Regions from separate parts of the Halomonas kashgarensis genome, predicted to be linked through region 2. Evidence: riboswitches for the same ligand, from Rfam matches in the RefSeq annotation. Region 2 holds a riboswitch; each other region holds the start of a gene.
What was found. Region 2 has a riboswitch for thiamine pyrophosphate ahead of R5M92_RS08615 (sodium:solute symporter). Riboswitches for the same ligand answer to the same signal wherever they lie in the genome.

Region 1 (4,386 bases), 1.2 Mb from region 2:
ACTCGAGTACGGCCTGGGCCTGCTCCGCCTGGCTCGCGTCGCGCAACCAGATGGCCTCGACGCCCAGGCGAAACAAGCCCGCCTGGGTCTCGTAGACATCGAAGCCATGCTCGGCCAGCAGCTCACGCACTTCCGCCGCCTCTTCGTCGGTCACGTTGTGCAGGCGAAAGAGTAACTTGGCCATGGCGGTTAATTCCCCAGGCTGTCCAGGCGGGCGGCTTCCACGACCTCGATCCAGTAGCCGTCGGCATCCTTGATGAAGATGACGTCCTGCATCTTGCCCTGGTCGGAGCGCTTGACGAATTCCACCGCATTGCTGTCGAACCAGGCCTCGGCGGCGTCCAGGTCGGGCACGCAGAAACACAGATGGCCGAAGCCCTGGGGTTCGCTGTTGCCGTCGTGATAAGCCAGGTCGGATTGCGTCTCCGTCCCCCAGTTGTGAGTCAGTTCCAGCAGGCCTTTCTGACTGAATGTCCAGACGGTCCGCTGAGCGCTATCCTCCGGTGGCGCGGTGTGATCGTCCAGATTGGCGAGGAAATAGAGCGAAAACTGCATCTCCTCGAAATCAAGACGCCGCACGACGCTCATGCCGAATACCCGCGAATAGAAAGCCAAAGCCTTTTCCGGGTCCTTGACGCGCAACATGGTGTGGTTCAAACGGAACCCTTGGGTTTCTGCCGGGGTGGGCTGCACCCCGGGGTGTTGCTCGCCCGAAAAACGCATGATTGACTCCTGACCCTATGTTGCGAACTGCCGTTCTTGCCCTAGCCGCGAAGAGACGGTGAAAGAACATATTGATATAGTTAAACTTCCAAGAAGAACTTTTAAGCCTAAGAAATTGATTCTATGCTAGGCAGGAAAGCTTATCACTGCACCTATACAAGGAGAATCCCATGACATTGCGCCTAGGTGACATCGCACCAGATTTCGAACAGGACAGCACCGCCGGCAAGATTCGTTTCCACGAGTGGGCCGGGGATGATTGGGTCATTCTGTTCTCCCACCCCAAGGACTTCACCCCGGTCTGCACCACCGAACTTGGCGAAGTGTCCCGTCTCAAGCCCGAGTTCGACAAGCGCAACACCAAGGCCATCGGGCTATCCGTCGATCCGATCGACGACCACCACGCCTGGGCTGGCGATATCGAGGAAACCCAGGGCCACGGCTTGAATTTCCCGCTGCTGGCGGACAGCGACCGCAAGGTCAGCGACCTTTACGACATGATTCACCCCAACGCCAACGACACCCTGACGGTGCGTAGCGTGTTCATTATCGATCCGGCCAAGAAGATTCGTCTGACGCTCACCTACCCTGCCAGCACCGGACGCAATTTTGCCGAGATCCTGCGAGTGCTCGATAGCCTCCAGCTAACCGACGGCTACAAGGTCGCTACCCCGGTGAACTGGTGCGAGGGTGATGACTGCATCATCGTGCCTTCGGTCAGCAACGAAGACGCCAAGACGTTATTCCCCGAAGGCTGGGACGAGAAGAAACCCTACCTGCGCATGGTCAAGCAACCCAAGAAAGGCAGCTGAATCGAATCGGCCAGCGGTGTAGCATAGGCACCAGTAACGACAGGGGCGCTGCAGGCTTTCATGCAGCTGAGATGTACCCTTGAACCTGAACCGGATAATGCCGGCGTAGGAAGTCGTGATCGGTCTCCGGCCGGCCTTCGTCCGCGCCTGGGAGCGATGATGCCCGCACCACTTGATCTTGCCTCCGCGCTTGAAGCGCTACGCCGCCAGCGTCCGCTGGTGCACAACATCACCAACTATGTGGCCATGAACAGTTCGGCCAATCTGCTGTTGGCGATGGGTGCCTCACCGGCAATGCTACATGCCCGCGAGGAGGTGGTGGAATTCGTCGGCCTGGCCGACGTACTCTCCATCAATCTCGGAACACCATCCCCCGCCTGGGCCGAGGCCATGCTTCAGGCCGCCAAGGCGGCGCAGGTACAGGGCAAGCCGTGGGTACTCGACCCGGTCGCCGTGGGCGCCACGGCTTACCGCCGGCAGTTGGCGGCTACGCTACTCGACGCCTCGCCCACGCTGATTCGAGCCAATCCCTCGGAAATCCTGGCACTCGACGGCATGGCCAACCCAGGGCGTGGCGTGGATGCCACCGACAGTACGGCAAACGCCACCCAGGCAGCCATCCGCCTGGCTCGCCATCATGCCTGCCTGGTCGCGGTAACGGGCGAGTACGACCTGGTCACCGACGGCCAGCGGCATGTTCTCGTTCACGGCGGCCATGAGTTGATGCCCACCGTGACAACCTTGGGCTGTGGATTGAGCGCCGTGGCGGGAGCCTTTATCGCCGCTTCGCCTCGGGACACGTTCAACGCCTGCGTCGCGGCCCTGACAAGCTTCGCCGTGGCCGGGTCCCAGGCCGCCCATGACGCCCGGGGCCCGGCCAGTTTCCAGGTCGCTTTCATCGATGCTCTTTATCAGCTGACTCCCGAGCAGCTGGCGGCCCAGGCCAATGTGGAGGTGACCAATGCGCTGTAACCTTTCCCTTTATCTAGTGACCGACCCCGACTTGTGCCGTGGGCACGGGCTGGAAAGTACGGTGGCCGCTGCCGTTAGGGGCGGAGTCACCATGGTGCAGCTGCGCGACAAGCATGCCAGCGACACCGAAATGATAGCCCAGGCGATACGTCTGAAAGAGATACTGGAAGGCTCGGGCGTCCCGTTGATCATCAATGATCGTCTATCAGTTGCTTTGGAGAGCGGCGCCGACGGCTTGCATGTAGGCCAGAGCGATACTGCCGTCCACGAGGCGCGAGACGCCATGAAGCCCGGCGCCATCATCGGCCTTTCCATTAATTCGCTGGACGAACTGGCTGCGGCCCCCGTGGAAATACTCGATTACATCGGCCTGGGGCCGGTCTTCGCCACTCCCAGCAAGCAGAACCATGCCCAGCCGATCGGGTTTGAGGGTCTGGCGACCCTCGCCCAAGCCAGCCCGCTGCCCAGCGTGGCGATAGGCGGTCTCAAGGCCGAGCATTGCCGTTCCGTACGAGAGGCAGGTGCCCATGGCATCGCCGTGATTTCGGCTATTTGCGGACAGACCGATCCCGAGCAGGCGGCTCGCTCGTTCCGTTTTACCTGACGGCAAAGGTCCAAAGGTTGTTAACTGAAACGACAGCTCCAGCTCGGCGGCACAGTTCAAGCCGTCGGGCGGCGCTTCAGTGTGGTACGCCGGTCGTGATAGGCAATCGCCAAGCCACTACCGATAATCAGCGTACTGCCCACCCATACCCATGCGTCGGGCATTTCCCCCCAGAACCACCAACCCAATAATACCGCCCACAACATGGCGGTGTAATCGAACGGCGCGGCAATCGCCGCAGGCGCATAACGAAACGCCAGGGTAATGAAAGCGGTAGCGCCGATGCCCAGCACACCCGAAAGCAGAAAGCCCGGCCAGTGCCAGGGATGGGGCGCTTGCCACACCCAGGGCAGCAAGGCGGCGGAGATGACCAAGGGAACCAGAGTCATGTAGAACACCATGGCCCATAGATGCTCGTGCTTGCCGTAGCGCCGCGCGGTAATCATCAAAAGCGCGTAGAATACCGCCGCTCCCAGTAGCACCAGCGCTCCCGGGTCGAAAGCGTCGCCCCCGGGTCGCACCACGACTAACACTCCCGCAAACCCCAGCAGCGAAGCGGCAAGTACCGGTGCATCGATACGCTCGCCCAGTAGCGGAACGGATAACAGAGTGACAAACAGTGGCGCCACGAAGGCGATCGCGGTCGCTTCGGCGAGGGGCAGCAGGGTCAACCCCAGCACGAAACAACCCATCGTGCCGGTATAGATCAAGCCCCTGACCAGGTGCACGCCGGGACGCCGGGTGCGCAGCTTGATCAAGCCACCGCTGAAGTGGGCCAACACAGCTATTAGAGGAAGCGATACCAGGGTACGGAAGAAGATGATCTGAACGGGTGAATGGGTTTCCCCCAGCCATTTGGACACGGCATCACCCAGGGCAAGAAACAACACACCCAGGCACATGCAACCGATTCCCTTGAACGACGGTGACATTTTCTCTACTCCAAAAACTCACCCCGCCGGTCCATCAACCGGCGGGGTGCGCAGGAACACACAACGACTACAAGCTGGCGTTGACGACCATGCAATCCATGCCTTCCGCTTGCAGTCGAGTGCATGCCCGATGAGCCTGCTCTTCGTGTAGATCGACGAGACGCGCCCGATAGACCGGTGGCCCCTCCTGCAGGGCATCGACTGCAATACGCGCTTGCTGAAACTCCTGGCTCACCCGCTGTGCAGCTTGCTGGGCCAGATGACGGGCATGCTCAGCCTGACTGAAGGCCCCCACCTGAATACCCCAGTGCCCCGCGGCCGTAGCGGCGAGATCCCGTTCCCG
Region 2 (4,386 bases):
ACCCGCCGGCGTGCTCAACGTGGTCCACGGCGGTCCCGATGTCGCCAACCAGATCTGCGACCATCCCGATATCAAGGCGCTTTCCTTCATCGGCTCCACCAACGTGGGGACGCATATCTACCGTCGCGCCGGGGAAGCGGGCAAGCGCGTCCAGTCGATGATGGGCGCGAAGAACCACTGCGTGGTGATGCCGGATGCCAACCGCAGTCAGGCGATCAACAACCTGCTGGGTTCCGCCTTCGGTGCCGCCGGCCAGCGCTGTATGGCCAATTCCGTGGTGGTGCTGGTGGGCGACGCGCGCGAATGGCTTGATGATATCGTCGAAGGCGCGCGCAACATGAAGGTCGGCCCCGGCACTCAGCGCGATGCCGATCTGGGCCCGCTGGTGTCTCCAGCGGCCAAGGAGCGGGTGGAGCGCTTGATCGAGGTCGGGGAAAAAGAAGGTGCCAGGTTGATGGTCGATGGCCGTGGCTGCCAGGTGGAAGGCTATCCACAGGGCAACTTCGTCGGTCCTACCCTGTTCGCCGATGTGACCGGCGAGATGACCATCTACCGCGAGGAGATCTTCGGTCCCGTGCTGTGCGTGGTGAGTGTCGAGACGCTGGATGAGGCCATCGATTTCATCAACGCCAACCCCAACGGCAACGGAACTTCCATCTTCACCAATTCCGGCTGGGTGGCGCGGCGTTTCGAGAGCGATATCGATGTTGGCCAGATCGGTATCAACGTGCCGATTCCGGTGCCGGTGGCCTACTTCAGCTTTACCGGCTCGCGGGCTTCCAAGCTGGGCGATCTGGGCCCCAACGGCAAGCAGGCAATCGCCTTCTGGACCCAGACCAAGACCGTTACCGCGCGCTGGTTCGAGCCGGAAAACGTCTCCAGCGGCATCAATAGCACGATTTCGATGAGCTGAGAGCGTTGCCGTTAGATTGAGTATACGAAAGCGGCCCCGAGCATCTCGGGGCCGCAGCTGTGTGAGTGAAACGTCAATGGAACTTAGAAGTTCTCTAACAGGGGAATGCTTTCCAGTAGCAGCTTAGCCATGGGCACGAGCTGGCTTTCGTGCATCACCAACACGCTGTCTTCGCTTTTGTAGTCCGGCCCCGGCGGGATCACCACCGCGAATTCTCCCTCTTCCAGATGAAACTCGTGGAGTTCCCGCATGCCCTGGCTGGTAAGACAGTGGGCGCAACGGTACGTGTCGTCCTCGCCGTAAACCAAGCGATGGTACATCTTGAAGAAGGTGTAGAGTGTCAGCCCTCCCTCGAACGCCGGCCAACGGGCGGGAATCGTGCGGGTAGAAATGTCCACGTTCTCGCCCTTGGCTTCGGCCTTGGCAAGCGCCCGGGCCAGGGGTTCGGCGAGAAGCGAGGCGCCATCGCTGGGGAAGTCGCGACCGCTGGCGGTTGCCGCGCGAAAGGCGTGCATGGCGGCTTCCAGGTCTTCCACACAGGTCAGCGGATAATCGGCGTTGTGCAGGGCTTCGGGATCGAAGACGCCATTCTGCCAGCCGTGGATCACACGCAGGGTGAGATGGCCCCGCTGCATGGGCCGTGCTACCAACAAGTGCAGCATGATGCGAATATGCAGTTGGCGTTCATCGGCGTTATTGCGAAAGGCGTGATACGGATCGGCAAACAGCTCATGCAGGCGACCTTGAGTATGTTCCTTGGCTTCGGTATAGCGCATTGCTGTTTTCCTGTCGGTACTGGTCCGCTACGCTGACGGCGGGTGCTCAGGGAAAAGTATTGATTACCGCAGTATGGCGAGCGCAACGGTGTATGGGAAGAGCCGCTGAAGGTTCGTTCCTGCTTCAAATCAACTCGATAATAAATTAACAACAAACAGGTAAAAACATGACCGCATCCCTTAGCCGCTTCCCCATTCCGGAAAGCCTGGAAACCCTGCCCGAGGATATTCGAGGCACGATACTCGCTGTACAGGAAAAGGCGGGCTTCGTGCCCAATGTGTTTCTCATGCTGGCGCATCGTCCTGCCGAGTTTCGGGCGTTTTTTGCCTACCATGACGCCTTGATGGAACGCGAATCCGATACCTTGACCAAGGCCGAAAAGGAGATGATCGTGGTGGCGACCAGTGCCCGCAATCAGTGCCTTTACTGTGTGGTGGCCCACGGTGCCCTGGTACGCATCTACAGCAAGGATCCGCTGCTCGCCGATCAGGTGGCGATCAATCACCGTGCCGCCCCGCTCAGCGAGCGCCACCGGACCATGCTGGATTTTGCCCTGCACTGCGGGCTGGAGGTGGGTGAATTGACCGAGACATGGCGGATACGCCTGGGCGAGGCGGGATTCAGCCAGGACGATATCTGGGATATCGGTGCCATTGCCGCGTTCTTCAGTCTTTCCAATCGCCTGGTTACCCTGACCGGAACACCGCCCAACGAGGAGTTCTACCTGATGGGGCGGCTGCCCCGGGAAAAATGACAGCTCGTCGCGTTGGCTGAATTGTCTGCGCTTTACATGGCGCCAGCGTTTACCGATGATGGCGCTCTCGGCCACGGTCGAAACCACAATCCATTCACTGTCGCCAGGGGAGCCCCGCCGGTCATGACGCCGCGGGGGCTGAGAAAGCCGAGTGCTGACCCTGGAACCTGATCCGGCTCATACCGGCGGAGGAAGTGCGACATGCTTTACCTGATCTCGGCCGCGCTCGGCGCGGCACTGCTGTGCTTTGCTTTTCTGGGGCTGCGTGCCCGCCGGGCCGATGGCCCGTTGGATGACTACATTACCGCCCGCAACTCGCAATCGGCTTCCAGCCTGGGGCTTTCGTTTCTGGCCTCGGGCATGGGCGCCTGGATTCTCTTCGCTCCACCTGAAATCGGCGCCTTCGTGGGGCCGTTGGCCCTGGCGGGTTATGCCGTCGGTTCGGCGCTGCCCTTCATCGTGCTGGGACTCTACGGGCCGAGGATTCGCCGTCATCTTCCAGAAGGGCGCAGCATCGGCGAGTTCGCCCAGGCGTGTTACGGAACCGGAGTGCGGCGCTGGGTATCGGCCGTTTCGGTACTCTATATGGCGTGCTTTCTGGCGGCGGAACTCACCGCCATCGGTGCGATAACAGCACTGCTTTCCGATGTGCCCCCTGCCTTGGTGGTGGTCGGCATCGCGTTGACCACCTTGCTCTATACCGTGATGGGAGGGTTGCGGGCGAGCCTGGCAACCGACCGCTGGCAAGCCTGGCTGCTGCTTGCATTACTCTGCGTGGTGGGCGGCGTGGCCCTGGTTCGTCTGCCCACTATGCCGGCTCCGGCCGCGCTGCCTTCGGCTCCCCTGGGCAGTGAGCTTAGCGTGGCGCTGACCCTGGTGATAGCGGTCACCGCCGCCAATCTCTTTCATCAAGGCTATTGGCAGCGGGTCTGGGCGGCGCGGGACGATGTCGCGCTCGGGCGTGGTGCGTGGCTGGGCGCCACCACCACCGTGGTAGTGGTGATGATGGTGGGGGCGCTGGGCATACTGGCCGCCATGAGCGGGGTCGCTCTGGGCGAACCGCCGATCCCGTTCTTCGCTCTGTTATCTCAGGCGCCCGACTGGCTTGCCTTGCCGGCACTAGTGCTGGCAGTAACGCTGGTGGCTTCCAGCGTGGATACCTTGCAAAGCGGTATCGCTTCGCTGGTGGTGGCGGGGTCGGGCCAGTCGGGGCTGAACAAAGAAGGACGTTCGATTCTTGTCGCCCGGCTGGTGACGATCGCGCTGATGGTGCCGGTGGTCATCGTGGCGCTGCAGGGGCTTTCCGTGCTGCGGCTGTTTCTGATTGCCGACCTGCTGTGCGCCGCCATCGTGGTGCCGGTCCTGCTGGGCCTGTGGCAGCGCATGAGGCCTGCGGCGGCCGTTGCGGGAGGTGTCGCCGGTATGCTTGGAGCCATCCTGCCCGGTTGGGTTTCTCAGGGCAGTTTGCAGGCGGGGATAATGACGGCAAGCTTTCCGGAAAGCATTCCCACCCTGGCCCCTTTTCTGGGAGCGCTTGTCGCCTCGCTCGTCATCAGCCTGTTGTTTGCCTGGATGATGCCGAAAAAGCAGCGCCTGAGCTTATGAAGTTTTAGGTCTCTCCTGTTGCGGCTGTTGAGAAAGTCAGTGTCCTGTCGCCGCTTGAGATTGAGAAAAAACCCTACCTCTTGGTGGCGTTTTGCCGCCGCACCGGTTTGGCGCCGGTGTTACCTTTAATATTCAATCAGTAGCTTTACTTCCCGCCAGCACGGTCATACATGGCACGGCTGGCGAGCGCCTTCGGCAACCACCAAAGGTCTGCATCATGGCTAAAATGCTTCGTTTGTTTGACGTTCTGCTTGCTGCCATGGGGCTTTTGATTGGACTGCCGTTAATGGTGTTATTGACCTTGGTCGGCTACTGGGAAACTGGTTCCCCCTTGTTC
Region 3 (4,386 bases), 1.6 Mb from region 2:
CAGGGCACCTGGCACATGGGCGAGAATGCCGGGCAGCGCCACGCTGAGTTCAGGGCACTGCGTGAAGGGTTGGACCTGGGCATGACGTTGATCGATACCGCCGAGATGTATGCCGAGGGCGGCGCTGAAGAGATCGTTGGCCAAGCAATTCGCGACCGGCGTGATGAAGTCTATCTGGTCAGCAAGATCTACCCGCACAACGCCAGCACCCAGGGGGTACTAGCCGCCTGCGAGCGCAGCCTGCGCCGATTAGGCACCGACACTATCGATCTATACTTGCTGCACTGGCGCGGCCAGTACCCGCTGAGCGAAACCGTAGAAGCGTTTGAGCGGCTGCGCGAACAGGGCAAGATTCTGCGCTGGGGCGTGTCGAACTTCGACGTTGACGACTTGGCAGAACTCGATGCGCCCGCTTGCGCCACCAATCAGGTGCTCTACAATCCAGGAGCCCGCGGCATCGAGTACGACGTGCTGCCCTGGCAGGCACGACACAGCATGCCGCTCATGGCCTACTGCCCGATCGGGCAAGGCGGCGCCCTGCTGCGCGACGCCGCCCTGCAACGCATCGCCGACAAACACAGCGCCACCCCCGCTCAAGTCGCCCTCGCCTGGGCACTACGTCACCCCGGTGTGATTGCCATTCCTAAAGCCGTGAACCTAGAGCATCTCAAACAGAATTTTGATGCTGATAAGCTCAGACTCGACGACGATGACCTGGCGCAAATCGACGCTGCCTATCCCCCGCCAACGCGCAAGCAGTCATTGCAAATGGTGTGAGGGCGAGCCACTCAACGGCCCAGTACTGGTTTGTGAATACGGTATTTGTGCTGATATGGCTACGCTTTCATAATCAAGGCCGTGCTGCTGGTATGGATTGCGCTAACGGGATGGGGAATGGATAACGCACCGAGCGCAACAAACCCACCGGTTGCCATAGGCATCGCCATCACCGGCTTCAGCCTGATCATCATGCCGCTGACGGCGCCGCTGAGCGGCGGCTCCTGGCACCAGGCAGAAGTGTTCGGCATACACGCCGACCCCACGGCGGTCACCACGCTGGGGCTGATGCTTATCCTGCTGCGGGGGTTCGCCCTCTGTATCGCCGCCATCATCCCAGCACTCTGGCTGGTCGTTTCAGGCCTAACCCTGCAGGTGCTGAATTCCACGGGCGCCGCCCTACTGTTCGCCGTACTGGCGATTTTGTTGGTTGGGCTGGTTTGGAAAAGTATTGAATCCAAGCGATAACGAAGCAGCACCGGTGCCGTTTACGCGGATGAAAGTGGGCTGCGCCATCATGCACCATTGCATCTCCACCACCCGCCTTCTACACTCCGCTAACGAACAGCTTGACGGGGTGCCGGTGAAATCCGGCTGAGATGGCGCAGGGTGAGCATTTTTTGCTGCCAAGTGCTGGTCCCGCTGAACCTGATCCGGCTAATGCGCTGCTACTCACACTACGAGCGGCGCGGGTACCGGCGTAGGGATCAAGCGATGGCCATGGCTAGCTCTCTCACGATCGCACGCCACCTTTCCGCGCCATTCCCTCGGTCTTATTCGCCCACCCTCCGGATCATCATCACCGGAGGCATCATGGGTTACCGCTTTACCGATCTCACCACCGCCTGCCAAGAAGATTGGCGCGCCTATATCGAGCACGATTTCGTGCGCCAGCTGGGTAGCGCCACGCTGCCTGAGGCATCGTTTCGACACTATTTGAAGCAAGACTACCTGTTCTTGATCCACTTCGCCCGCGCCTACGCGCTGGCTGCCTATAAAAGCCCCACCTTGGCGGATTTACGCCAAGCCCATGAAGGAATGAAAGCCATCGTGGATGTGGAGCTGGGCCTGCTCGTCGGCTTTTGCCAGGAGTGGGGTATTTCCGAGCAGGAGCTGGAAGCGCTCCCCGAAGCCAGGGCCACGCTCGCTTACACCCGCTATGTGCTGGATACCGGCAACCGCGGCGACTTGCTCGATTTGCACGTGGCGCTGGCCCCCTGCCTTTTCGGCTACGGCGAAATCGCCAACTGGCTGAACGCCCAAACTTCTACTCTGCGCGGCAGCCAAAACCCGTTTGATGCCTGGATTGCCATGTACGAAGGCGACGAGTTCCAGGCCGCCATGCAGGAGGAGCTTGCGTGGCTCGATGCTCGCTTGGCCGATGTCACCCCCACTCGTTTTCGTGAGCTCAGCAAGATCTTCCGTGATGCCACCCGCCTGGAAATCGACTTCTGGCAGATGGGCCTTGAGCTGATCGATCACGACCTTTCTGAATAACCACCAACAATACAGAGAAACCATCATGATCAGGACCGTCAAGAGTAAAACCGCCCACTTTCTCGCCGAAACCGCCCAGGTGGATGCCGCTGCCGTGGCCCCGCTGCCCGGCTCGCGCAAGGTTTACGTGGAAGGCTCGCGGCCAGATATTCGCGTGCCGTTTCGGGAAATCATTCTCTCGCCCACCAAAACCAGCGGTGTGGATGAAGAGAACCCGCCGCTGCTAGTGTACGACACCTCCGGCCCCTACACCGATCCCAACGCCCAGATTGATTTGCGCCGGGGCCTGCCAGAGCTGCGCCGGGCCTGGATCGAAGAGCGCAACGACACCGAGTTTATGGATGGCCCCACCAGCCAGTACGGCCAGCGCCGCGCCAACGACCCCACCCTTGCCCAGCTGCGTTTTGATCTGACCCGTACCCCGCGCCGTGCACTCTCTACAAAGGACGGGCGGACTGGAAACGTGACCCAGCTGCACTACGCACGCCAAGGCGTCATCACGCCGGAGATGGAGTTCATCGCCCTGCGGGAAAACCAGCGCCGCCAGGCGCTGGGAACGTCAGAGGTTGAACGCATCCTGGGCCACCAGCATGCGGGCCAGAGCTTTGGCGCCAGCATTCCGGACGAGATAACGCCAGAGTTCGTTCGCGATGAAGTCGCCAGAGGTCGGGCGATCATTCCCAACAACATCAACCACCCTGAAAGCGAGCCGATGATCATTGGCCGCAACTTTCTGGTCAAAATCAACGGCAACCTGGGCAACTCGGCGGTAACCTCCTCCATTGAAGAGGAAGTGGACAAGATGACCTGGGGCATCCGCTGGGGCGCGGACACCATCATGGACCTCTCCACCGGGGCCAATATCCACGAAACCCGCGAATGGATCATCCGCAACTCACCGGTGCCGATCGGCACGGTGCCCATTTATCAGGCGCTGGAGAAGGTCAACGGCATCGCCGAAAACCTCACCTGGGAGGTCTTTCGCGATACGCTGATCGAGCAGGCCGAACAGGGCGTGGACTACTTCACCATTCACGCGGGGGTGCTGCTGCGCTACGTGCCGCTCACCGCCAACCGCGTCACCGGCATTGTGAGCCGTGGCGGTTCCATCATGGCGAAGTGGTGCTTGTATCACCATCAGGAGAGCTTCCTGTACACCCACTTCGAGGAGATCTGCGAGATCTGCAAGCAGTACGACGTGGCGTTCTCCCTCGGCGACGGCCTACGCCCCGGCTCGATTGCCGATGCCAACGACGAAGCGCAAATGGCCGAGCTGAAAACCCTGGGCGAACTCACCCACATTGCCTGGAAGCACGATGTGCAGGTGATGATCGAAGGCCCCGGCCACGTGCCCATGCACCTGGTGAAAGAGAACATGGACAAGCAGCTGGAGTACTGCGACGAAGCGCCTTTCTATACGCTTGGGCCGCTGGTGACGGATATAGCCCCCGGCTACGACCACATTACTTCCGGCATTGGTGCTGCGATGATCGGCTGGTTTGGCTGTGCAATGCTCTGCTACGTCACCCCCAAAGAGCACCTTGGCCTACCCAACAAGGATGATGTCAAAACCGGCATCATCACCTACAAGATTGCCGCCCACGCGGCGAATTTGGCCAAGGGCCACCCGGCGGCGCAGCGGCGCGATAACGCGCTCTCCAAGGCGCGCTTCGAGTTCCGCTGGGAAGACCAGTTCAACCTGGGCTTGGACCCGGACACAGCCCGGGCATTCCACGATGAAACCCTGCCCAAGGACTCCGCCAAGGTGGCGCACTTCTGCTCCATGTGCGGGCCAAAGTTCTGCTCCATGAAGATCAGCCAGGAAGTGCGCGACACCTACCGCGATCGCACTCCGGAAAACGCTGCCGACAGCGATGCCGAAGCGGTGAAGCGCGGCATGCAGGAGCAAGCGGAGAAATTTCAGCGGGAAGGCAGTGAGCTGTATCAGGAGGTATAACCTATACCTGCGAGTGCGAAAGGTACAACGCAAACGCCGCCCGAAGGCGGCGTTTGGGATCGACAGGCAATCAGCGCCAGGAGGGTCCGCTCATCAGGTCCGGCAGCCACAGGGCCAGGCTGGGGAATGCCAGTACCAGCGCCAGTACCACGAGC

Region 1: linked by a shared signal. The riboswitch ahead of thiM (hydroxyethylthiazole kinase) and the one ahead of R5M92_RS08615 (sodium:solute symporter) in region 2 are both predicted to bind thiamine pyrophosphate.
Region 3: linked by a shared signal. The riboswitch ahead of tenA (thiaminase II) and the one ahead of R5M92_RS08615 (sodium:solute symporter) in region 2 are both predicted to bind thiamine pyrophosphate.

What each region holds. Positions count from the first base shown of each region.
Region 1 is NZ_CP137552.1:3,118,250-3,122,635, forward strand. Features, by position in the region: gene R5M92_RS14255 (DUF6164 family protein) at 1-184, opposite strand, end outside; gene gloA (lactoylglutathione lyase) at 190-723, opposite strand; gene R5M92_RS14265 (peroxiredoxin) at 894-1,535, shown strand; TPP riboswitch at 1,567-1,664, shown strand; gene thiM (hydroxyethylthiazole kinase) at 1,695-2,507, shown strand; gene thiE (thiamine phosphate synthase) at 2,497-3,111, shown strand; gene R5M92_RS14280 (DMT family transporter) at 3,168-4,043, opposite strand; gene R5M92_RS14285 (D-alanyl-D-alanine carboxypeptidase) at 4,111-4,386, opposite strand, start outside.
Region 2 is NZ_CP137552.1:1,878,489-1,882,874, reverse strand. Features, by position in the region: gene R5M92_RS08630 (CoA-acylating methylmalonate-semialdehyde dehydrogenase) at 1-913, shown strand, start outside; gene R5M92_RS08625 (hypothetical protein) at 997-1,689, opposite strand; gene R5M92_RS08620 (peroxidase-related enzyme) at 1,857-2,444, shown strand; TPP riboswitch at 2,540-2,656, shown strand; gene R5M92_RS08615 (sodium:solute symporter) at 2,646-4,049, shown strand; gene R5M92_RS08610 (sugar transferase) at 4,267-4,386, shown strand, end outside.
Region 3 is NZ_CP137552.1:313,725-318,110, reverse strand. Features, by position in the region: gene R5M92_RS01340 (aldo/keto reductase) at 1-777, shown strand, start outside; gene R5M92_RS01335 (hypothetical protein) at 895-1,245, shown strand; TPP riboswitch at 1,341-1,501, shown strand; gene tenA (thiaminase II) at 1,591-2,274, shown strand; gene thiC (phosphomethylpyrimidine synthase ThiC) at 2,300-4,231, shown strand; gene R5M92_RS01320 (TRAP transporter large permease subunit) at 4,302-4,386, opposite strand, start outside.